2 linked regions of the Fervidicoccus fontis Kam940 genome follow. Each later gene encodes a partner of the first gene's protein in a complex. Links are inferred from orthologs where the notes say so. Each region holds a gene or a part of one and is shown on either strand. Other genes may lie near its edges.

Region 1 (11,685 bases):
AGGAAAAGAAATTCACATCATATCTACAGGTGGAACTATTGCAAGCAAAATCGATTACCAGACAGGTGGAGTGAAACCGGTTTTAACTGCCGATGAACTAATTGAAATGATACCGGAGCTCAACAGCATAGCGAAGTTCAAAAGCGAAATACTTATGAGCATTTTCAGCGAGAACATGAATCCTAAATATTGGGAAAAAATAGCAGAAAGAGTTGCAGAAGTTCTAGTGAAAGAACCGGATACAGGAGTCATTATAACTCATGGAACAGACACTTTGGCATATACGTCTTCTGCCCTCAGTTTCGCTTTAAGAAATATCGGATCACCTATAGCTCTTGTCGGGTCTCAAAGAAGCAGCGATAGACCGAGCAGCGATTCTCCATTCAACCTGATTGCGGCATCAATCTATGCGACAAGCGATATATGCGAACCTGCAGTAGTTATGCACGGAGAAACTAGCGACAGCTATGCTTTAGCTCACAGAGGGACAAGGGTAAGAAAAATGCACACAAGCAGGAGAGACGCCTTTCAAAGTATCTCATCTCTACCATTGGCGAAGATATTTCCAGCTGAGAAAAAGATCGAAGTGATAAGAAAAGATGCAAAAATATGCAGTAAAAGCGGAAATCTGGAAGCATATACGAAGTTTTCTGAAAATGTATCTTTGCTTAAATACTACCCTGGCATGCCTGGATGGATTTTTGAAATTCTTGCAGAAAAAGGAATTAAAGGAATCGTTATAGAAGGAAGTGGGTTAGGACACGTATCTACTGAAATTATAGACAGCATAAAAAATGTGATAGATCGAGGTACGATAGTTGTCATGACATCGCAGTGCATCTTTGGGAGGGTCAACATGAATGTTTACAGCACAGGCAGGCTTTTAAAGAAGATCGGCATCATAAGTGGAGAAAATATGCTTTCTGAAACAGCGTTTGTTAAGCTTTCTTGGCTTTTAGGTAATTTTAAAGATGAAGAGGAGATTACAAGGCTCTTTGCTACAAATATTGCGGGAGAATATGAAGGAAGAGAACTATTAAACTACTATCCGAGGTGGAATCATGGAGAGCAGTAATAATGAAATAGACTTTAGGAAAATAGGATTGAAAGTCGGCCTCGAAATTCACCAGCAGTTAAAAACAGAGAGGAAGCTTTTCTGTAACTGTCCAATAAGTTCAGAAGAAGGAAGAGAAGAACTGTTTGAAAGATCTCTTCGTCCAACAACCAGCGAATTTGGAGAAGTCGACATAGCGGCCTATTTTGAATGGAAAAAGGGAAGAAGGTATAGATATCATGCTCCTCATCCTTCAAGCTGTCTAGTTGAGGCTGATGAGGAACCTCCACATGAAATAAATAGAGAAGCGCTGGAAGTAGTCATAGGTATCTCAAAAGCTTTAGGATCTATTCCAGTTGACGAAGTTCATGTGATGAGGAAGATTGTTATAGATGGTTCAAACACATCAGGCTTTCAGAGGACAATGCTTGTATCCATTGGAGGAAGGATTGAAGTTGAGGGAAAAAGCTATAGGATACAAACCATTTGCCTAGAGGAAGATGCAGCAAGGAAAGGAGAAGATGAAGGAAACATATCTCATTATATTATAGATAGACTTGGAATACCGCTTATAGAGATAGCTACAGCACCTGACATCGAAACTCCTGAGGAAGCCCAGAAGGTCGCTTTATATATTGGGCAGCTACTCAGACTCAGCGGAAAAGTGAAAAGAGGCATAGGTACAATAAGACAGGATCTGAATATTTCAATAGAGGGAGGAGAAAAGGTAGAGATAAAAGGGGTTCAGGAGCTGAAAATACTCGCAAAGACAGTTGAGCTCGAAGCTATGAGGCAGTTAAGACTTCTTGAAATTAGGGAGGAGCTCAAGAAAAGAGGGCTTTCAGAACAAGATGTTAAGTTATCTCCTATTGATGTCACTGATATACTGAAAAGGAGTCAGAGCAAAATTGTGAGGGCAAATCTGTCAAAGCCAAAAGGAAAGGCATTAGCTCAGATATTGCACAGGTTTAAAGGGATCTTAGGTACCGAGGTTCAACCGAACAGAAGATTCGGTACAGAACTGGCTGATTATGCAAGGTTTTATGGTGATGTAAGGGGACTATTTCACAGCGATGAGTTGCCTAATTACGGAATATCAAAAGAAGAAGTTGAAATGATTTACAATGCGCTAGGGGCAGATAGGGAAAAAGATGCATTTGTGTTAATAGTAGACGAGGAGAGCAAGGCGCTGAAATCTATGGAAGCGGTTATTAATAGAGTGAAATATGCCTTTAAGGGTATTCCAAAAGAAACGAGAGTTGCCATGCCTGATGGAACTACAAAGTTTTTGAGGCCCCAGCCAGGGGCGGCAAGGATGTACCCAGAGACTGATATACCGCCGATAATAATTACAGAGGAAATTATGAAAAGCTCTGAAAAGTACACACCCCAGACTCCTGAAAAGAAAAAGGAATACTACATAAAGGAGTTGGGATTAAGCAGAGCTCTAGCAGAACAAATGGTAATGAACGAATCCTTCGACTTTTTCGATGAGCTTGTCGAAGAGTTCAAAGGATCAATTGAGCCAACTACAATAGCCTCGATTATGCTAGTAACAATGCCGGCATTAAAAAGAGAAGGATTAAATGTAGAATTAATACCTGAACGAAGCATCAGAGAGATATTCTCGTTATTTGCAAGAAGGATGATTACTAGAGAAGGGATTGAGGAGCTTTTGAAGCAACTGAGCAAAAAACCTGAGGAAAAGCCGGAAAAAATCGCAAAAGAGCTTGGTCTTCTTTCGCTAGGAGAGGAAGAGGTAAGAAAAATAATAGAAAAAGTCGTTGAAGAAAACATGAATGTGATAAGAGAAAAAGGAGAAAAGGCTGAAGGAATTTTAATGGGTAAGGCAATGCAAATACTTAGGGGAAAAGCTCCTGGTAGCTTAGTATCAAAATTAATAAGAGAAAAGCTCAGCGAGATTCTTTCGAAAAGCTAGAGTGTCAGATAAATGCCTTTTCTTCATTTTTAGTTCCGTATACGGATCGTCATCATCCATATATAATTTTGTCAGAAAGATAAATATAAGTTAATATACTCACTTTTTAAAAATATCAATTAGTTTACGGAAAAGTATTGAAGGCTGATATATGATGAAGAAATATTTAACACAGCATATAGTAGGTGCCTTTCTGATTGATGAGAAAGGAGAGGTCATAAAGAAAAGCTTTTCAAATAAGGATATTGATGAAAACGTAGAGGAAATGCTCCAATTTGAAAGTGGCAATCTTACAAAGCAAATCATAGGCTTGATAGAAGACATTTCCAGCGGAGATACCGTAGTTGTAGAAACAGATGCTCTGTCTAGAGCCCTTCTCAAGCAGAAGCCCTCTCTCAATGTGGTAGTTGAGAAAAATGCCGAAGTTTTCAGGACATTTAGAGGAAAAATAAGAGAAATAGCAATAAGCGGAGGATTCTTTAAAGGAGAAGACGAATTTCAAATGTATATTCATCAGTTCAATATGGAGTATACTAGGAGAAAACTAAGAAAGGCTGCTCAAAAGAGGGATCAGTTAGCTGCCCAGGCTATAAGAGCTATCGATGACCTTGATAAGACTTATAACCTATTTGTGATTAGATTGAGAGAGTGGTACAGTGTTCATTTTCCAGAATTGGACAATTTGGTTCCTAATCATGAGCAGTATGTAAGATTAGTAGCAGAGCTTGGACACAGAGACAATTTTGAAGTTTCATCTATTGTGAATTTAGGATTTTCTCAGGATAAAGCTGAAAAGCTGACTGATGCTGCAAAGAAAAGCATAGGGGCAGATCTAAGCGATTTTGACATTAAGCCAATTCAAACGCTAGCTAGAATGGCTTGGGATACTTATGTTTTGAGGGAAGACTTGGCAGGATATATCGAGAGCGTCATGAAAGAGGTGGCGCCTAATATAACCGCACTTGTTGGAAGCCTACTTGGTGCGAGGCTTATTAGCCTTGCAGGAAGCTTAGAAAATCTTGCAAAGTTGCCGGCAAGCACTATACAAGTTTTAGGTGCAGAAAAAGCCTTATTTAGGGCATTGAAAACAGGAAGCAGACCTCCAAAGCATGGTATAATCTTTCAGTACCCCGAAATTCATAAGGCTCCAAGATGGCAAAGAGGCAAAATGGCAAGAACTCTCGCTGCAAAATTGGCAATTGCAGCAAAAGTAGATGCATTTACTGGAAGATGGATTGGCGATAAGTTGGTAGAAGACTTGCAGAAGAGGTTAGAAGAAATTAAAAAGATATATGCGAAGCCCCCTGCAAGAAAGCCTACTGAAGCCGTTCAACAGCAGACAAGACCTGAAGCGAAGAGGAGGGAATTTCCAAAGCAAAAAAAGATGAAAGGAAAGAAAAGAGGATTTGGAGGTAAGAGAGAATGAGTGAACCTATTAAAGTAAAACCACTAGAGTTGAATGAAAGGATATTTGAAATAGAATTTGATGACGGTTCAAAAAAGCTTGCAACTATAAATTTAGTCCCAGGCAAAAAAGTCTATGGAGAAAGGCTTTACAGGATAGCAGGTACGGAATATAGAGAGTGGATCCCATATAGAAGCAAATTGGCAGGAGCAATTATGAAAGGAATAAAAGCTGTTCCTATTAAAGAGGGAGAAAAGGTCCTATATTTAGGAGCTGCATCAGGAACTACTCCGAGCCATATAAGTGATATTGTAGGAGAAAAAGGGATTATTTATTCTGTAGAATTTGCGCCAAGAGTAATGAGAGAATTTTTGCTAGTCGCCTCAGATAGGAAGAACCTCATACCGATAATGTCTGATGCTAGAAAGCCTCAGCTATACTCTCATATTGTAGAGCTCGTAGACATTATCTATGCTGATGTTGCTCAACCAGAACAAGCATCAATTGTTGTTGAAAATGCTAAGTGGTTCTTAAAGTCAAGAGGTAAGATATTCCTTGCTATAAAAGCTAGGAGCATAGATGTGACAAAAGAGCCGACAGAGGTATATAAAAAGGAAATATCGATACTTCAGGAGAATAGATTTGAAATAATAGATGTGGTTCATCTAGACCCATATGATAAAGATCATGCGATGGTCTTAGCGAGCTATGAGCCAGGAAAATAATATTGCAGAGACTCTAAGAAAAAAAGTCATCCTTGACTTGTCGGCTATAAATGACCCTGTAGAGGAATATGTTAGACTGAACGAAGTTGGAAACGAAGACGTGCTTTTAAAAACAAAAAGTAAGAGCTTTTTTATTTTAAAAAAAGATGACATCGCAAAGTTGAAAGAAAATCTTCCGAGTTACTTTCATGAAATGCTCGCTCTTCCAATAGAGATAAATATCTTAGTAACGCCAAACAATAAAATTTATATGCTGAATGAAGATTTATGGCAGAGAAGGGCTGTTAGATATATACTCAATAAAAAGCTTGAGTATGAGCCTAAAAAGTATATAACCAATGATGAATTAAATACGCTGATTTCGCTGATGCCTAGTGTATTTAAACTAAAAATTAAAGTAGAGTGGTAAGTATGAAGAACGAGAGCTCTTGGGTAAATGATTACCTACAAGAGCTTTTAGAGTCCACAGTAAAAAACATCATAAAAAGCGGATTTGAGTTTGTAAAAATAGATAGGCCAGATAATTTTAACGAAAGAAGCATTGATATATTAGCATGGTCAAAAGATGAAAAGAAAAAGAAGATACATCTGAAAATCACTCTAGATACAAGCTTTTTGAGCAAAGAAGAAATAAGGGATCTTATAGGTATTACAAAAAGCGCATCGTCCAGACCAATAATAGTAAGCGAATACGATAAAAAAATAGATATTCAGGATGAGGTAATTTATCTAAAGGAAAATGTCCCTACAGTAAATGTTACTACACTACCTAAGCTTCTTTCATGCTCTAAAGATTTATACATCTTTCTAAAAAAGGGAGAATTTGTTGTTAGAATTTCAGGAGAGAAAATGAGAGAAAGAAGGGAAAAGCTGGGATTAAGCCTTGGAGAGCTAGCAAACAGACTTGGCGTGACAAGGAAATCCATATATGAATATGAAAAGAATACTTTTGACGTAAGAATAGATTATGCTGATAAGCTTTTTGACACTTTGGGAGAAGAAATAGTCTCTCCATATAATATATTTTCGGACGAAGTAGTTGAAATGGTTAAGATGAAAAAAGAAGAAATCCCAGACAACCTATTCGAGGAAAAAATCTTCAATATTTTAAATGAGAAGAATATGTTCTTCTATCATGCTAGGAAGACATTTGTAGATATAATTGCAAAAAAAGGAGAAGAAATATTTTTTATTGCTATAGATCATGAGCATATGCCACTTACTTTGGAAGAAAAAGCAGAACAGCTTTCAAAAATCAAGAAGCTTAAAGATGTTGAGAAAATGATAGTCGCCAAAAAGGAGAAGGCCAAAGAATTAAAAAAGGAATATAGCGATGAGATAAGAATAATTCCCGATGACAAGATAAACACCATAAGCAGGATTTTAGATGAAAGAAAATAGGGAATCTGTTAGGATTTTCCTTACTGGTCATCCTGGCATAGGGAAAACAACTCTAGTATTAAAACTAGCAAGTATTCTTACTTTAGAAAAGGTAAAGTTTGCCGGATTTGCAACTCCTGAGAAAAGAGGAAAAAGCGGAAGAGAGGGGTTTGAATTAATTATTTTTCCTTCTAATGAGGTCCATGAGCTTGCATCAAAAAGCATAGAAAAAGGATACAAAATGAAGCTTGGAAGCTATTATGTTAATGAGAACATGGGAGCTATTATCTTAAAAATTATAAATGAATATCTCAATGATGATTCCTTCAAATTTTTTATTGGCGATGAAGTAGGACCTATGGAGTTGATGATACCTGGTATACGTGAAGGAATTTTGAAGTTGCTCAAAGCGGAAGAAAAAAGCATGCTAATGTCCTTCCACATCAACCTGAAACAAAAAGACCCAGAAATTTACGATTTGATTTCAAAAGGAGATGTGTACGTTTTAAGCACTGAGAATAGAAATCAGATATTAAATGATATTATTAACAAGATAAGAAGGAAAATAATCTGAAGGTGGATAGCGTATTGGAAAATATTGAGCTAAAAGAAGGCAGGGCAAAATTTTTCTTGCCAATGTCTAATGAATTTTTTAGGTCTGATGGAAAGCTAGAGCCTGCATGGCTACCTATCTTTTACAATCCTTATTCATCAATTAATAGAGATTTAACTGTTTTAGGGATTAAAGCCTTTTCTTCTTTGTTTAGAAAAATTGAAAATTTTATAGAACCTTTGGCGGGAAGTTGCGTACGCACAATTAGAGTCGTCTTGGAAAATGACGATATTGAAATAAACGGATACGCTAATGATATAAGCAAAGATGCCGTTGAATATTGCGTAAAAAACATTTCTTTAAATGGGTTAGAGGAAAAAATAAAGGTAATGAATGAAGAGGCTAACTTCTTTCTGCATTTTCTACTAAAAAAAGGCATAAAACAGGATGCTGTGGATATTGATCCTTATGGGAGTCCGATAAATTTTCTTGATTCCGCATCCAAAGCGATTTCAAATAATGGTTTATTGTTTGTTACGGCTACGGATATAGGAACTCTTATGGGAAAGTACAAGGATACTTCTTTGAGGAGATACGGCTCACATGTATATAAAACAGATTACGGTAGGGAGATCGCAGCTAGAGTATTAATATACTCTGTCATAAGAGCTTTTTCATCGAATGAGAAGAACGCTTATCCTCTATTCACCTATTATCATGAACATTTCTTAAAAACAGGATTTTTAATAAAAAAAGAGAAACAAGCGAACAAAATAGGTTTTTTATGCATTGATTCAAATAGCGGTTATCCTTTTGACAAAGTAATTCTAGGTAAAGATGGCTTTAAAAGTGAATGTAGCAACTATATCGGCCCTATATGGCTTGGCGAGCTTTGGAATAGAGATTTTCTTCTAAAGGTTGAAGATTTCTATAGAAAAGGAAAAGAAAATTATAGCATTAAGCTTGAGAAAGATATTAATACTATGCTTGCAGAGTCAGAAATAGAAAATCCCTTTTACTACCATATAGATAAGATAGCGAGCAAGTTAAAAAAGAATGTGCCAAAGTTTGAAAAAATTGAGGAAGAATTAAAAAAACTAGGTTATGCCTCGTCTAGAACTCACTTTGATGCTAAAGGAATAAAAACAAATGCTCCTTATGATATAGTATTCAATGTAATAAAATCACTTTGAAGCCTGTTCAATCTTATTAGTTTCACTTTCTAGCCAATTTTTAAGAATTTCGCAATTAGCCGGAGACCATTCCCTTCCTATGCCGCACTCTTTAATATATTTGCATGTAAAGCAAGGGATTTTTATAACGGTCGAAAGCTCTATTTTTAATTCTACTGGCTTTATAGTAGATAGCTGTATTTTATAATCTATTTTTCCATCTTCTTTTTTGATCTTTTCTTTTTTAACTATTCCCTTTCTGCTTAGTCTAGCAACTACTAATTTTAGTTTATCTTCCTTTATCTTCAATATCTTTTGCAATTCGCTTAAATTCATGCCACTATTTCCTGAAGATTCTAAAATTTTTATTATAGTGTTTTCAATATCTTTTGGTAGAGTTGTATTCTTAGACTTCAATAAATTCACCAGCAATTATTGCAAGTATCCTGAGGGATATCAAAAACCTTCTAATAATTTATTTGTTTTACTAGGATATTAAATTTAACAGAGAGCTCTCTACAAAGCTATCTTTCCAATAAAAAATTTAACAAAAAGTGAAAATTTATTTTTCAACTAATAATACTTGAGACCTCGTCCGTTAGGACGAGGACTTATGTATAAATAACAGAGAAAGAATAAAAACTTGAGGAATGTTCCCTGAAAGCAGAAGTCTGCCCTTACGGACAGGGAAGTTTACTCACTTTCCAAAATTTCTTCTTCTTTTTTGAAATGACCTAATAGCTCTCCAGAGATCGATTTTTCTAAATTCAGGCCAATATACATCAGTGAAGAAGAGTTCTGAATAAGCACTCTGCCATAAAAGAAAATTGCTTATCCTTTCTTCTCCACTAGTCCTTATTATAAGGTCCGGATCTGGAGAGTCCGAGGTAAACAAATAACTGCTCACTTTATTTTCGTCTATTTCGTTTAAAGATATTACGCCCTTTTTATAGTCAGATGCTATCTTTTTTATCGCTTCAATTATTTCATGTCTGCCTCCGTAACATACAGCTATATTTAGAATTCTTAACTCATTCTTTTCGGTTTTTTCTTCTACTTCTTTAGCTTTTTTGATTATCCAGTCAGGAATGAGCTCAAAATTGCCAATAATTTTTACTTTTACCTTTGAATCATATATTCTTCTATCATTTTCTAGCTGTTCCAGTCCCATATAAAGAAGTTGAAATATGTTTTGCTTTTCCTCCTCACTCCTCTTTAGACAATTCTCGGTTGAAAGTACATAAAGAGTTACAGCTTTAACATTTAAATTCCAAATCCAATCCAAAACTTGGCTGACTTTTTCATATCCCATTTTATGTCCAAAGGTATATTCATACCCATGTCTTTTCGCCCATCTTCTATTTCCGTCTGGAATTATTCCTATATGTTGTGGCATCTGATTATCTTTTATCTGATTCCATAAATAATGCTCATATAGCTTATATACTGGCTTCAGTATTTCTTCTTCGAATCTTTCAAATACTTTTGTCAAAAATTGCATCCTCCTTATAGTATAAGCTATAAGCCTATGGTTTAAAATATGTTGTTGTTTATTTAGAATCAATTTAAATAAAAATCTTCAAAATATAAAAATTTTTAATAAAGCAGTCAATTTATGAAACAACATATTTTTGGGAAATTAATTCTTTCTTTGGGAATAATAAAACATATAAACACTGATGATAATAACAAGAATAAAGAATGACAATTAATAACACCCTTTTAGTAAAGAAATTTTATGCAATACTAAAGGTGATAAAGTTTGGGGATATACCAAGAAAATGACTTAAAAAAGTCAAGCGGTGGAAAGAAAACAAGACCGTATAAGGTAAAAAGAAAAGCTCTCTTTGGAGGATACTTCACTGAAACAAAAGTTCATTCAGAAGATGAGAAGGAAATAATCAAAGTTAGAGGAGGTAACATAAAAATTAAGCTGAAAAAGGCAAGCAAAGCAGTTATTATGAGTAAAGACGGAAAAACTGTTAAAGTGGAAAAAATATCAAGAGTAGTGGAAACGCCTAGCAATAAAGAATTTGCACGAAGAGGCATAATTACAAAAGGAAGCATAATAGAAGTTGAGTCAGGAAAGGCTCTAGTAGTATCTAGACCTGGGCAGGATGGAGTTATAAACGCAGTTTTAATTGAGAAATAAAATTGCTGGTATATAGAGTTGAGCTCGAGAGGATTTAAGGGTAAAAAAATAGTAATTTATCCTTCTTATCTCGATTGTACTTCTTCTAGAACACATGGAAGAAAGATCCCAAAATCCTTATGCGTCCAGAAGCCCAGTATTAGTGAAATTTTAGAAGTTGCAAAAGGGTTAAGTTTGAATCCAATTTTGGAGGACAAGAAATTTCCTAAAAAATGGTGGGAAATAAAACAGAGAGTAATTGTTGATAAAAGATGGGGAAAAATTGAGACTTTAAAGAGAATTTGCATTGCAATAAATGATATGAGAAAGAAAGGGAAAAAAGAATAAGAAAAATTTACTTCGTCATAAGAACAAAAATTTCCTCCTCAGTATCTAAAATTTCAAAGTCAGATATTGTACCATTTGCCTTTAATTTATTTGAAAGCCTTAAAAGGAAAGCTTTTTCTTTTTTAGAAATATCGTTCTTTTTTACAAGGCTGAATTTTGGTTCAGATATTAGTAAATATTTTGAACCTATTTTTTCAACAAACTCCACTAGGTTCAATCTCTTAGTTCTATATAACGTATGGAGAATTCTCAATAGTAGTGTTAATGATTTATCGTAATTATTTATATTCTTATAAATCTCTTCGAGAGAATCAGTGTCAGCATCTGCTAATATTGGAGTCAAAAGCATTTTACTCTTTTTGCTATATATCAAGAGCGATTCGTATATTTTTTTGTTTTTTTCTATAGCATAATATCTGAGCTTGGGAGATGCCTCACCCAAAAAGGCGTCAAAATAAATAGGAAACGTTCCTGAACCTATGTCAACAATTGTATTTATATTTTTTTCTATCATTAGCTTTTTCAGAAACTCTAAAATAGCAGTGAGGTTTTTTCCTCTTTCTAATATACTAACATGTTCACCTTCAGCACTATAAAAAACTCTTGAGGAGTAGTAAATCCTCTTTTTGATTTTTTTAATCAATTTTTTAACTTCTGAAGCATCATCAAGCTTCCCTTTTCTTTCAAGCGATTCCGCAATTTTTTTATTTAAAAGAGCTTTATTGATTTCTTCAGATATAATGTCAGAAAACCTTTCATATGAATTTTGTCCTATCTTTTTCTTTACTAACTCTGCCAACTTTTGCTTAAGTTCTTCACTCATTTTTTCTCAATTAAAAAATATTCTTATTGTCGTTATAAATTCATAGCATTTTTTGGACAAGATTTTATCTTTTTTCCATTCTTTATATAAAAAATTTACAAAATTTTGAGAAAAATTTATATGTTTTTTATTATAATTATTTCTTCATTAAAATT
Region 2 (11,514 bases), 730 kb from region 1 along the record:
GAATTTTCTACATTTGATATAGCACTGTTCTTCTTAATAGTCGCTTCAACTATAATAGTAGCATTTTTAGGAGCAAGGTGGAGAGCAGCTGATATGTCTAAAATTAGTGAGTGGAGTATAGGAGGCAGAAAGTTTGGCACATTAATAGTTTGGTTCTTAATGGGTGGAGATATATACACTGCTTATGCTTTGATTTCTGTTCCTGGAGGAGCATATGGTCAGGGAGGTTTTATACTATATTCAGCGGTCTACGGTGCTATGGCATATCCATTTTTGTATTACGTTGCACCTAGGCTTTATCTAATTGCGAAGAAAAAGGGAATGATTACAGGAGGAGATTATGTAAGGGAAAGGTTCAAGAGCGATACATTATCTCTTTTGATATCTTTGACAGGAATTATCGCAATGCTTCCTTACATAGCACTTCAAATAGTAGGTATCAAATATGTTCTTCAGGCAATGAATTTTCCTATTGTGGAAAGCTATATAATAGCTTTTTTAATTGTAGCAGCGTTTACCGTTGTCGCTGGGTTAAGGGGTCCAGCACTAGGCGCGATAATAAAAGACATTCTACTATGGGCAGTTATAATCACAATAACTGTCGTCCTTGCAATAAGGTTCGATGGATTTAGCTTGGTCTTTAAAAGCTTAGATGCTCAAGGACTAAACTACATGATACCTCCTAACCTCATGATTGGATATATGACACTTGCTTTTGGAAATGGTATAGCATGGCTGCTGTTCCCCAACTTATTGACAGGAATTTTGGGTTCAAAGGATGCAAAAACAATAAAGAAAAACTCCGTACTACTTCCAGTATATCAGGTATGGATGCTGATCCTTGCGATATTCGGATTAGTAGCTTTGAGCGAAAATCTCGTTCCAAATAAGGTTTCAAGTCTGGCATTTCCAAGCGTACTTACTACATACTTCTCTCCAACATTCGTGTCCATAGCTTTTGCAGCAATAATAATTGGAGCGATGATACCTGCATCATTGCAGGCACTTTCTGCGGCTAATTTAATAACCAGAAATATTTATCTTCAATACATCAATAAGCAGGCAAGCGAAAGGAAGCAGGTGCTTGTAGGGAGAATTTCGGTGTTTATAATGATAGTTGCAAGCCTTATTTTTGTCTTGACACCGGCAGCTTCTGGTCTAATATTCTATCTACTCACTATGAGCTATGCGTGGCTACTTCAAACGCTTCCTGCAATAATTCTTTCTATGTACTGGCACAGCCTTGACAAATACAGCGTAGCTGCAGGTTGGGCTGTTGGCGTTACTTTCACTACATATGGCCTATATACAGTGAAGTTCGCATCTTCATTGCTCCCATGGTTCAAATATGCATACGTAGGACTAGTGGGGTTAGCACTTAATTTAGTAGTTCTTCTAGCAGTTTATGCTATTGTCAGAATGGCTAAAATTAAGTACGAATCAGGCATCGCTCCAGAAGAATTCACAGACTATGATGTACATGCTTAATAATATTAAAAAAATTTTTATTTTTATTTTAAAATATTAATAGTGGGTGAATTTAATGGTAAATATTTTGGAATTAGCTAGGGAAAAGGAGAAGGAAATAGTCGAGCTTAGAAGACTCCTTCACCAGCATCCAGAAATTGCTCACAAAGAATATGAGACTCACAAGATCTTGGTAGAGCACTTGGAGAAGATAGGATTGCATCCGAGAACTCTCGCGGGAACTGGAATAATAGCAGATATAGAGGGCAAAGAGAAAGGGGGAAAGACTGTAGCAATAAGAGCTGATATGGATGCTTTGCCGATAAAGGAGGAGAACGATGTTCCATACAAATCTCTAAACGAGGGATTCATGCATGCATGTGGACATGATGCTCATATGAGCATGGTCTATGGAGCAGCTTTAATCCTAAATGAGCTCAGGGACAAGTTAAATGGAAGAGTGAGACTGCTATATCAGCCTGCTGAAGAAGAAGGAACGCTTGGAGGAGCAAAACCAATGATTGAGGAAGGAGCTTTGGATGGCGTAGACTACATACTAGGAATGCACGTCTGGCCTGAACTCCCAGAAGGAGTTATAGGGTACAGAAAGGGACCGTTTTTCGCAGCGGCGGATACGATAAAAATTACCGTTAAGGGCAAAGGAGGTCATGGGGCTAAGCCGAATCTCGCAGTTGATCCTATTATGATCTCGGCAAAGGTGGTAGATGCTCTTCACACAATATCTAGCAGAGAGGTAGATCCTCTAGAGCCTTTTGTGATAACTATAGGTTCAATACATGGAGGAACTGCGCATAATATCATTCCAGATAAGGTAGAAATGCTTGGGACTGTGAGAACTTTGAGCAAGGAGCTTAGAGACAGCATGGAGGAGAGGCTTAGGAGGATAATTAGAGGAGTTACATCTGCATTTAATGGAGACTTCTCTTTAGAATATTTATATGGCTATCCAGTTCTTATAAATCATCAAGAAGTAACTGAGATTATGAAAAATGTAGTTGAAGGTTTGCTTGGCAAGGAAAAGGTAGTGGAATCAAAGCCAACAATGGGTGGAGAAGACTTTGCATACTATTTGGAAAAGGTTCCAGGAACCTTTATGTTCTTAGGTACCTACAATGAAAAGATGGGATACATCTACGGAGTGCATACCTCCAAGTTTAATCTAAACGAAAAGATACTGCCGATAGGATCATCTGTTTTTGTCGCTGGGGCATTGGAGCTCATGAAAAGGTAAGAAACCTTCTTAAATGATAACTTTTAATATAACTATTTTTTATCTTAACATTTGGGGTTGAGTTATATGCAGAATTTTAACAAAGACGAATACAAAAAATGTTTAAGAAAATATTCTCAGGCAAATGGTCCAAGCGGTATGGAAGATGAAGTAAGAGATCTGTTAATTGAAGATTTGAAGCCGTATGCTGATAGGATATGGATTGATAGCATGGGAAATGTGATATCGCTTAAGAAAGGTGTAAGCGGGAAAAAACTGATGATTGCTGCGCATATGGATGAGATTTCCTTAATAGTTAAATACATAGATGATAACGGATTTCTAAGATTCTCTCCAGTAGGAGGGTGGAGTGAAAGAATACTTCCCGCGACTAGGGTAAAAGTCAGAACAAATAAAGGCGATTGGATTCCTGGAGTTATAGGCGTTAAGCCACCTCATCTAATAACTCCTGAAGAGGAGAAGAAAGTTATTGAGATGAACAAGCTGTTTATAGATGTAGGGGCATCATCGAGGCAGGAAGCATTGTCCATGGGAATTGAACACGGCTCTAGAGTGTTGCTTGATTACGATTTCGCCGATTTGATAGGTAATAGGGTAACAGGGAAAGCTTTTGACGACAGAGCTGGATTGGTTGTCGCTTTAAAAACGTTTATGGAAGTTGAGCCAAATGACATAGATCTTTATTTTGTTGCAACTGTTCAAGAAGAAGTTGGATTAAAAGGAGCAAGAACAAGTGCATATCAAATATCTCCAGATGTAGCTATAGCCTTAGATGTAACCACGGCAAATGACGTTCCAGATGTGGATGAGCAGGATCAGGTTGCTAAATTGGGCAAAGGTCCTGCAATAAAAATAATTGATGGAAGAAGCGGTTCTGGGCTAATAACCAACACTGCTGTTCTCGAAAAAATGATATCTGTAGCGAAAGAGCGCGGAATACCTTATCAGGCAGAAGTTCTCACTGGGGGAACAACGGACTCCTCAGCAATTCAACTAACTAAAGAGGGAGTTCCAGCTGGGACTATAAGCATACCTGCAAGATATATTCATAGTCCAGTTGAGGTCATCGATCTTGTCGATATTCATTATAGCGTTGAGCTCCTTAAGGCTTTTTATGAAAGCTTAAAGCCTGAGTGGATTGATAGTATAAAGGAGAAGATAATCAAATGATTTATTTTTTAATCACTCCTTTTTTCCAATCTGCTTTGAATATCCAGATTAAAGCTACCAATCCAGAGATGATATTGCTTAAGCTCATTCCTATCCAGATGCCAGGAATGCCCATATTTAAAGGACCTGGTCCAAAAATATAAGCTAAAACATTTCGGATTATCCAAATTCTGAGAATACTTACCACCATTACAAACCTAGTATGTCCGCTTCCTTGGGCAATTGCGCCCATTAGCTGAATATAATAGAAAAACACAATTGTTGAACCCATGTATATATAGTAATATATTGTCGCCTCAATAACATCAGGGTCTTGTATGAAAAAGCTAGCGATATGCCTCCCAAAAGCGCCAAAAATAAGCCCACCAATCACTCCAATTAAAGAGATTATCATCAATGATTTTTCAGCGCTTTCCTCTGCCCTTTTCCTGTTGCTTGCCCCAAGGCTCTGTCCTACCATTATCCCCGTTGCATTTATAAAACCGATCGTAGCAAAATTTAGCAAGTTCAATGGTCTGTCCCCAATCCCCCATGCAGCTAATGCTGTGCTGCCTTCCATGCTTATTATCGCCGTCAAAATGGAAAAACCCAGCGCCTCCATTACCCACGCTACAGACAACGGAGTTCCGATTTTTACCATCATTTTCAAAATATTTTTGTCAATTTTCATTTCACTTTTTATCAACCTTACATCGCTTTTTCCTTGAATAATGTTGTTGAGAGAAATGAATGCTACTATTGCTCTTGAAATCAATGTAGAAATTCCAGCCCCTGCTACTCCAAGCATAGGGAAAGGACCTATTCCCAATATTAGAAATGGGTCAAATATCATATTGAGTCCTACTCCAAAGAAATTGTACTTCATAGGTGTAATTGTATTGCCTGAAGCAGAGACGACAGCTCTGAACGATTCCCAGAGAGAAATAAAGATTAGAGCGACGAACATTATTCTTGAGTAAACTACTGACAAAGGATAGACGTCACTTGGTATTCCAGCCGCATATAAAATGTATGGAATGGTTAATATTCCAGAAACAGATATTATAAGGCTCGAGATAATTGCCAAAACAAAAGTCTGAGCGACACTTTTATTCATCATATTTATATTATTTGCTCCTCTGTACTGGCTAACTAAAGTTGTGCCGGAAGCAAGGAGTCCATTCATTGCTGCGATAAAAGTATATGTGAAAGGCCATGAAGCTGAAGGTGCCGCTACAGCATCTTTTCCAACCCGGCCAAGCCAATAGAGATTTGCAAGATCATAAGCTACCTGCACCATCTCGCTTAAAGCTAATGGCGTACCTAGTTTAACTAATACTTTGTAAACATTTCCGCTCTGTATCTCCTGAGGTGATACATTAGATATTAGCTTTTTCAATATAGATTCACTCTCTTCATTATCCTTGTCTCAATTTTTCAACAATGTACCAACTCGTTATAGCATTATTTATAACAATCGGATAAACAAATAATAATTTCAAAAACCTAATAAATACCGAAAAACAAATAAAGTTTCAAAGCATGAAACAAATAAAAACCCCCTTGAGATATTAAAATATATGCTTGTTGGTTTCATGATCTTATCAATTAATAGGATTTTGCTGTAATATGGAAGTAAAGGTGTAAAAAATGGCCGAAGAAGCAGGACAATTTCGGTATATTGTTAGAGTAGCTGGTACAGATCTTGATGGAAGAAAAAAGCTTGCTTACGGATTAGCAGGCATTAAAGGAATAGGATATACAACTGCTGTATGTTTATTGAGAATGTTAAATATTGATCCTGAGAAGAGGACAGGTTTTCTGAGTGATGAAGAAATAAGCAGGATTGAAAAAGCAATTAGCGAAATTTCCGCAAGTAACTTATTGCCAAAATGGATGCTTAACAGAAGAAAAGATTATGAAACTGGAGATGATATTCATCTCATTGGTTCAGAGCTTATTTTCAAAGTAAAGCAAGACATAGAGAGGGAAAAGAAAATTAAGAGCTGGAGAGGAATTAGACATTCGCTAGGATTGAAAGTTAGGGGTCAGAGGACTCATACTACTGGTAGGCTTGGAGTCACTGTAGGTGTGTCTAAAAAGAAGACTGCAGCAAAGCCTCAGTCTTCTGAGCAAAAGTCATAAGGTGGTATTAAATGGGCGATCCGAGAAAGCTTAGAAAAAAATGGGAAGGGCCTGGTCATCCTTGGGATAAAACAAGACTAGAAAATGAGCTGAGATTATTAGGTAAGTTTGGTCTCAGGAATAAAAAGGAGTTGTGGATAGCCCAAACAATGGCAAGAAAAATTAGACATAGGGCCAGAGAGCTATTAGCTTTGCCTGAAGATGTAAGGAAAAAGGAAGAAGAGAACTTATTAAAAAGGTTGTACTCTCAGGGAATTGTTCAGTCAAATGCTGTTTTAGATGACTTACTTTCTATTAATGCAGAGCATATATTGAACAGAAGGCTTCAGACAATTGTATATCAAAAAGGCTTAGCAAAAACAATCTACCAGGCAAGGCAAATGATAGTTCATGGGCATATTGGTATAAATGGAAGAAGAGTAACCAGTCCTGGATATTTAGTAAAGAGAAGCGAGGAAGATTTAATCGATATAATCAGCAGTAGTCCTTTTAAGAGAGAATTAGAAGCAAGCCAGTAAATGGTGATAGAGCATGTCTTCAAGTAGTAGAGAATTGAAATGGGGTATAGCTCATATTTACAGCAGTTTAAACAATACTATAGTTCATATCACAGATTTGTCTGGGGCAGAAACGGCATCTAGAGTTTCAGGAGGTATGGTAGTTAAAGCTGATAGAGAGAAGCCATCTCCATATGCTGCAATGATCAGTGCCGCGAGGGCGGCTCAACAAGCTATGGAAAGAGGAATTACAGCAATACATATAAAAGTAAGAGCTCCAGGAGGTCACGGTCCAAAAACTCCAGGACCTGGTGCACAAGCAGCTATTAGAGCTTTAGCAAGATCAGGATTTATTATTGGAAGGATAGAGGACGTAACGCCTATTCCGCATGATACAACAAGAAGACCTGGTGGCAGAAGAGGTAGAAGAGTGTAAAGGGTCAAGGTTATGAAGATCAAACCGATAAATATTAAAGAAAATTTTTTAGAACTATATATTGAAGATGCACCTCAAGAGGTGCTCACTTCTCTGAGAAGAATTATAATTGAAGAAGTCCCTACAATGGCAGTAGACAACGTTCTAATTTTGGAAAATAACAGTGTCTTACATGACGAAGTCTTAGCCCATCGTTTAGGGATGATCCCTCTTTACAGTGATAGAGCGCTGGAAAAATATAGGGCGCCTGAGGAATGCGCAGAATGTACAAATTGCGAAAACTGCTTTGATATTCTTCACTTAGAAGTAGAGAATAAAGATGAAGATAAAAAAGTAGTATACACGGGAGAATTGAAGTCAGAAGATCCTGACATTTATCCAGTGTTTAAAGATATTCCAATAGTGGTTTTAGGAAAAGGGCAAAAAATTGTTCTTGAAGCTGAGGCTAGATTGGGGAGAGGAAAAGAGCATATAAAATGGAGCCCTGTATCTATATCAGCTTTAATTTCTGTGCCCGAAATTATTTTTTCATTTGAACAATGCGAGGAACAAGAATCTAATGAATGCTTAAAATGTATCGGTGAATTTAGTGAAGAGCTTGCAGAAAAAATGATGGAAATGAAAAAAGGAAAAATCGAGCTCGAAAATTTCAAAAATACAAGCCTTCTTAGATTTTGCGAGGATAAAGTCTGTAGGAAATGCATGAAGATTAATTATCTTGAAAATAAGAAAATACTTAGAGTAGAATCAACGGGTTCGCTTTCAACAAAATTAATAATTGAAAAGGCTTTAGAAATTTTGAATAAAAAAGCAGAAGCTTTTGAAGAAGTAATAAAAGAAATGGAGGTATTAAAATAATGGCAAGAACTGGTCCTACAAATTTACTAAAAAGAAAGCTCATTAAAGGTTTGAAGAAATTGTCAAAGGATGAGCAAGCTAATATATGGGAAAGAATAAGTGAGGAGCTTTCAGCACCGAGGAGAAAGATGGTTGAAGCGAATATATCAAAAATTAATCGGAATGCTAATGAGGGAGAAGTAGTAGTAGTACCCGGAAAAGTTCTAGGCTCAGGCAAATTAACTAAAAAAATAGTAATAATCGCCGAGTCATATTCTATGAAAGCATATGAGAAGCTCAAAAAAAGCGGAGCGGAGATTTACTTATTAGACGACTTATTGAGAAATAAAGAATTGAAAGACAAAATAGATTCTCTTCCAAAAAGAATAATAGTTTAAATAGAGGTGTGAATTATTTTGAGCGAAAAAGAAATTGTAATAGTCAACGCTGAAAATTTGATACTCGGAAGGATGGCTTCAAAAATAGCTAAAATGCTTCTTACTGGGAAAAGAGTTGTCGTTGTCAATGCTGAGAAGGCAATGATAAGCGGAGAAAGAAATATGGTTATTGAAGGTTATAAAAAATTGTGGAGCGTGAGGACCCTTAGAAATCCAGACAAACAGGGTCCAAGAAGGCCGCAATCTCCAAGAAATATTGTAAAAAGAGCTGTTAGAGGAATGCTTCCTAGAAAGCCTAAAGGAAAAGAAGCCCTATCTAACTTGAAAGTTTATATTGGTATTCCAAAAGAATTTCATGGAAAAGAAATGATAAAATTTGAAGATGTAGTTGCTGATCTTAGTAAGGGAAGATACATATCTGTAGGGGAATTATCAGAAGCATTAGGGTGGAGAGGTGTTATCGCTTGAAGGTGGTCTTATCTGTTGGAAAAAGGAAAAGTGCAATAGCTAAAGTTGTAATAAAGCCAGGAAAAGGAAGAGTACTTGTAAATGAAATGCCTATAGAACTACATCCAGTAGAGCTTTTTAGAAACAAGATAGTTGAAGTCCTTAAGCTTCTTGGAAAAGACCATAGAGAACAGGTAGATATCATTGCTTCTGTAAATGGAGGAGGATTTATGGCTCAAGCTGACGCTACTAGGACTGCGATTGCTAGAGGATTAGTAAAATACTTTGAAAGTGAAAGATTGAAGACAATTTTCCAAGAATATGATAGAGTTCTTCTTGCTGGAGATCCCAGGAGAACAGAGCCGGAGAAATACATGAGATACAGTGCAAGAAGGAGATGGCAAAAATCATATAGGTGAGATAACCATGATTATACCTGTAAGATGCTATACATGCGGAAAGCCTTTAGGGCAATATTGGGAGCCTTTTAAAGAAAGAGTGAGCAAAGGCGAGGACCCTGAGAAAGTGCTTGATGATCTAGGAATTGACAGGTATTGTTGCAGGAGAACTCTCATTTCTCATGTAGATTTGATTGAACAGGTAATCAAGTTCAAACCTATGAGGTGAAAAATTTGAGTAATGAAGAATCTAAGATGGTTAGTGAAATTCATGAGAAGGCTTTTGAATTGCTTGTTCCAATTGAACAATATTTAGCTGCGGGAGTTCACATTGGAACTTACGTTTGCAATAAAAACATGAAGGAATTTGTATATAGAATTAGACCTGATGGACTCTATGTTCTCGATGTTAGAAAAATTGATGAAAGACTTAGAATAGCTTCAAAAATGCTCGCAAGATATGAACCTCAAAAGATTTTGGTCGTAAGTGTCAGGCAATACGGACACAATCCTGTGAAGAAGTTCTCTCAATACGTGGGCTCTAAATATATAGCAGGAAGAGTCATACCAGGTATCCTTACAAATCCTCACCTTGAATGGTATATAGAACCAGATATAGTTGTTGTTACTGATCCAAGAGCAGATCAGCAAATAATAAATGAGGCATCAAAAATTGGCATTCCGATAATTTCGTTTACAGATACAGATAACAGGATAGATAATATTGATCTTATAATTCCTGCAAACAATAAAGGAAGAAAAAGCTTAGCTTTGCTATATTGGATTTTGACAAGGCAGATATTGAGAGAAAAAGGGCTATTGTTACAGAATGCTGATTTGCAAGAACCTCCAGATGCCTTTGAAGCTAGAGTCGGTGGAAAAGCTTGAGCGGTGATCTTGTAAGAGATCCAGTCGTAGCCGGAGAATTTTATGAATTAAGAAAAGAAAAATTATTAGAACAGATCAGGTGGGCTTTTCTTCACCCTATTGGCCCTGGGAAAGAAGCAATTTTTTCAAACTCAATAACAAAAAACAATTTTGGATATATAGCTCCTCATGCAGGTTACATTTATTCTGGACCGGTAGCCGCACATACATATTATAATATTTCTCTAGAAAAAAAGCCGGACACATTTATAATAATCGGACCAAATCATACCGGCTTAGGTGCACAAGTATCTCTTGCTCCATGGAAACAGTGGAGAACACCATTAGGGCTTATCAATGTTGATATAGAATTAAGAGATTATCTTATTACAAAATCAAAAGTTTTAGTTCCAGATTACAATGCTCATTTATATGAACATAGCATCGAAGTTCAGCTACCATTTCTGCAATACATATTTCAAAAGGATTTTCAAATACTACCAATTGTATTAATGAGGCAGACTCCAAAGGTTGTTGAAAAGATTGCGGAAGAATTATTAGATGCAACCGAACATCTAGGTAGAGATTTTACCATCATTGCAAGTAGCGATATGAGCCATTATGAGCCTTATGATGTCGCAAAGAGGAAAGATCTAAAAGCATTTGAGATGATTAAAAAAAGAGACATTAATTTGTTTTATAACTACTTAGAGACCGAGAACGTTTCGATGTGTGGACCTGGAGGAGTGATGATATTAATGACGATATCAAAAATGAAAAACGGAAGGGAACCGGAAATTCTTAAATATGCGACTTCAGGTGACTTGACTGGAGATAAAGACGCAGTTGTGGGATATCTTTCGGCAAAATTCCCTATTTGAATTTCAGCATATTTTTAAAAAGAGTTGGCTTGAGATGGAAATTCTCTCAAAAATACCACTTACTTTAGGAGTTTTAATACCGAAAAGGAACACACCATTTCTTGCTTATCTAACCGATAGTTATTTAGAAATTAGCTATAAAATAAAGCAATCAAGCGAATTTAGTATAGAAATAAGAGGACTCGATGAAAGAATCGCAAAAGCGAGTATGGAACATGTATCATATTTGATAAAGAAGGGATCTCCTTTACCATTGAAAGTTGATATTGAAGCGAGAGGAATTGGAAATTGTTCTAATCTTCCATCCGCTGTCGCATTAATATTAAAAGGTGTCATACTTTCCCTAGAAGAATACTATGAAGAAAAATTTTCAAATGACGAAAAAATAGAAATTTTAAACGGAGTTATGAACAGTGTTGGAATTTTTCCAGAAGAAATTCTGCAATCTCTCATTAGAGCTACAGTGAGAGAAAAATCCTTGATATATTCTGATACCGATGGAGAAATATTTCTGGAAGATTTGAAAGTGAGATGTAATGGCATAAAGGAAAAAGGAAGCATAAGCGTTGAGAAAGAAATCGATAGCGGTCTTCTTGATATGTATTCCAAGCTTAATTCTTATCTTCTTATCCTTAATGTCAATGGAATTGTGGAAAAAAATAAGGAAAAATTTGAGCAATCAATAAGAGGGTTAAATTCCCTTTATTATGCCATATATGATGTTTTGCCGGAAAAGGAGA

Evidence for each region.
Region 2: FFONT_RS06095 (region 1) and FFONT_RS02285 share a complex: the UniProt entries of both Methanocaldococcus jannaschii proteins name them as parts of the 30S ribosomal subunit. The link is inferred for Fervidicoccus fontis Kam940 from one-to-one orthologs.

Annotation. Positions count from the first base shown.
Region 1 is NC_017461.1:1,160,625-1,172,309, forward strand. Bases 8,771-11,685 are described here. They hold FFONT_RS06095 (30S ribosomal protein S8e), read left to right. Parts: upstream 8,771-9,990; coding sequence 9,991-10,380; downstream 10,381-11,685. Other genes in these bases: uppS (polyprenyl diphosphate synthase), read right to left, coding at 8,926-9,729; FFONT_RS06100 (signal recognition particle subunit SRP19/SEC65 family protein), read left to right, coding at 10,399-10,707; FFONT_RS06105 (hypothetical protein), read right to left, coding at 10,715-11,530. Also shown: Glu-tRNA(Gln) amidotransferase subunit GatD, read left to right, coding at 1-1,075; Glu-tRNA(Gln) amidotransferase subunit GatE, read left to right, coding at 1,062-2,993; FFONT_RS06055 (Pre-mRNA processing ribonucleoprotein,-binding region), read left to right, coding at 3,145-4,419; FFONT_RS06060 (fibrillarin-like rRNA/tRNA 2'-O-methyltransferase), read left to right, coding at 4,416-5,123; FFONT_RS06065 (DUF61 family protein), read left to right, coding at 5,107-5,532; FFONT_RS06070 (helix-turn-helix domain-containing protein), read left to right, coding at 5,535-6,524; FFONT_RS06075 (nucleoside-triphosphatase), read left to right, coding at 6,511-7,077; FFONT_RS06080 (hypothetical protein), read left to right, coding at 7,092-8,249; FFONT_RS06085 (hypothetical protein), read right to left, coding at 8,241-8,645.
Region 2 is NC_017461.1:436,909-448,422, reverse strand. The notes cover bases 5,034-7,777. They hold FFONT_RS02285 (30S ribosomal protein S4), read left to right. Parts: upstream 5,034-6,024; coding sequence 6,025-6,531; downstream 6,532-7,777. Other genes in these bases: FFONT_RS02275 (DNA-directed RNA polymerase subunit D), read left to right, coding at 6,959-7,777; FFONT_RS02280 (30S ribosomal protein S11), read left to right, coding at 6,545-6,946; FFONT_RS02290 (30S ribosomal protein S13), read left to right, coding at 5,519-6,013; FFONT_RS02295 (MATE family efflux transporter), read right to left, coding at 5,034-5,267. In the rest of the region: FFONT_RS02310 (sodium:solute symporter family protein), read left to right, coding at 1-1,488; FFONT_RS02305 (M20 metallopeptidase family protein), read left to right, coding at 1,544-2,719; FFONT_RS02300 (M42 family metallopeptidase), read left to right, coding at 2,786-3,889; more of FFONT_RS02295, read right to left, coding at 3,891-5,033; more of FFONT_RS02275, read left to right, coding at 7,778-7,804; FFONT_RS02270 (50S ribosomal protein L18e), read left to right, coding at 7,804-8,181; FFONT_RS02265 (50S ribosomal protein L13), read left to right, coding at 8,197-8,649; FFONT_RS02260 (30S ribosomal protein S9), read left to right, coding at 8,622-9,047; FFONT_RS02255 (DNA-directed RNA polymerase subunit N), read left to right, coding at 9,055-9,255; rpsB (30S ribosomal protein S2), read left to right, coding at 9,282-9,914; amrB (AmmeMemoRadiSam system protein B), read left to right, coding at 9,911-10,774; FFONT_RS02240 (hypothetical protein), read left to right, coding at 10,809-11,514. UniProt on the Methanocaldococcus jannaschii protein: One of the primary rRNA binding proteins, it binds directly to 16S rRNA where it nucleates assembly of the body of the 30S subunit. With S5 and S12 plays an important role in translational accuracy.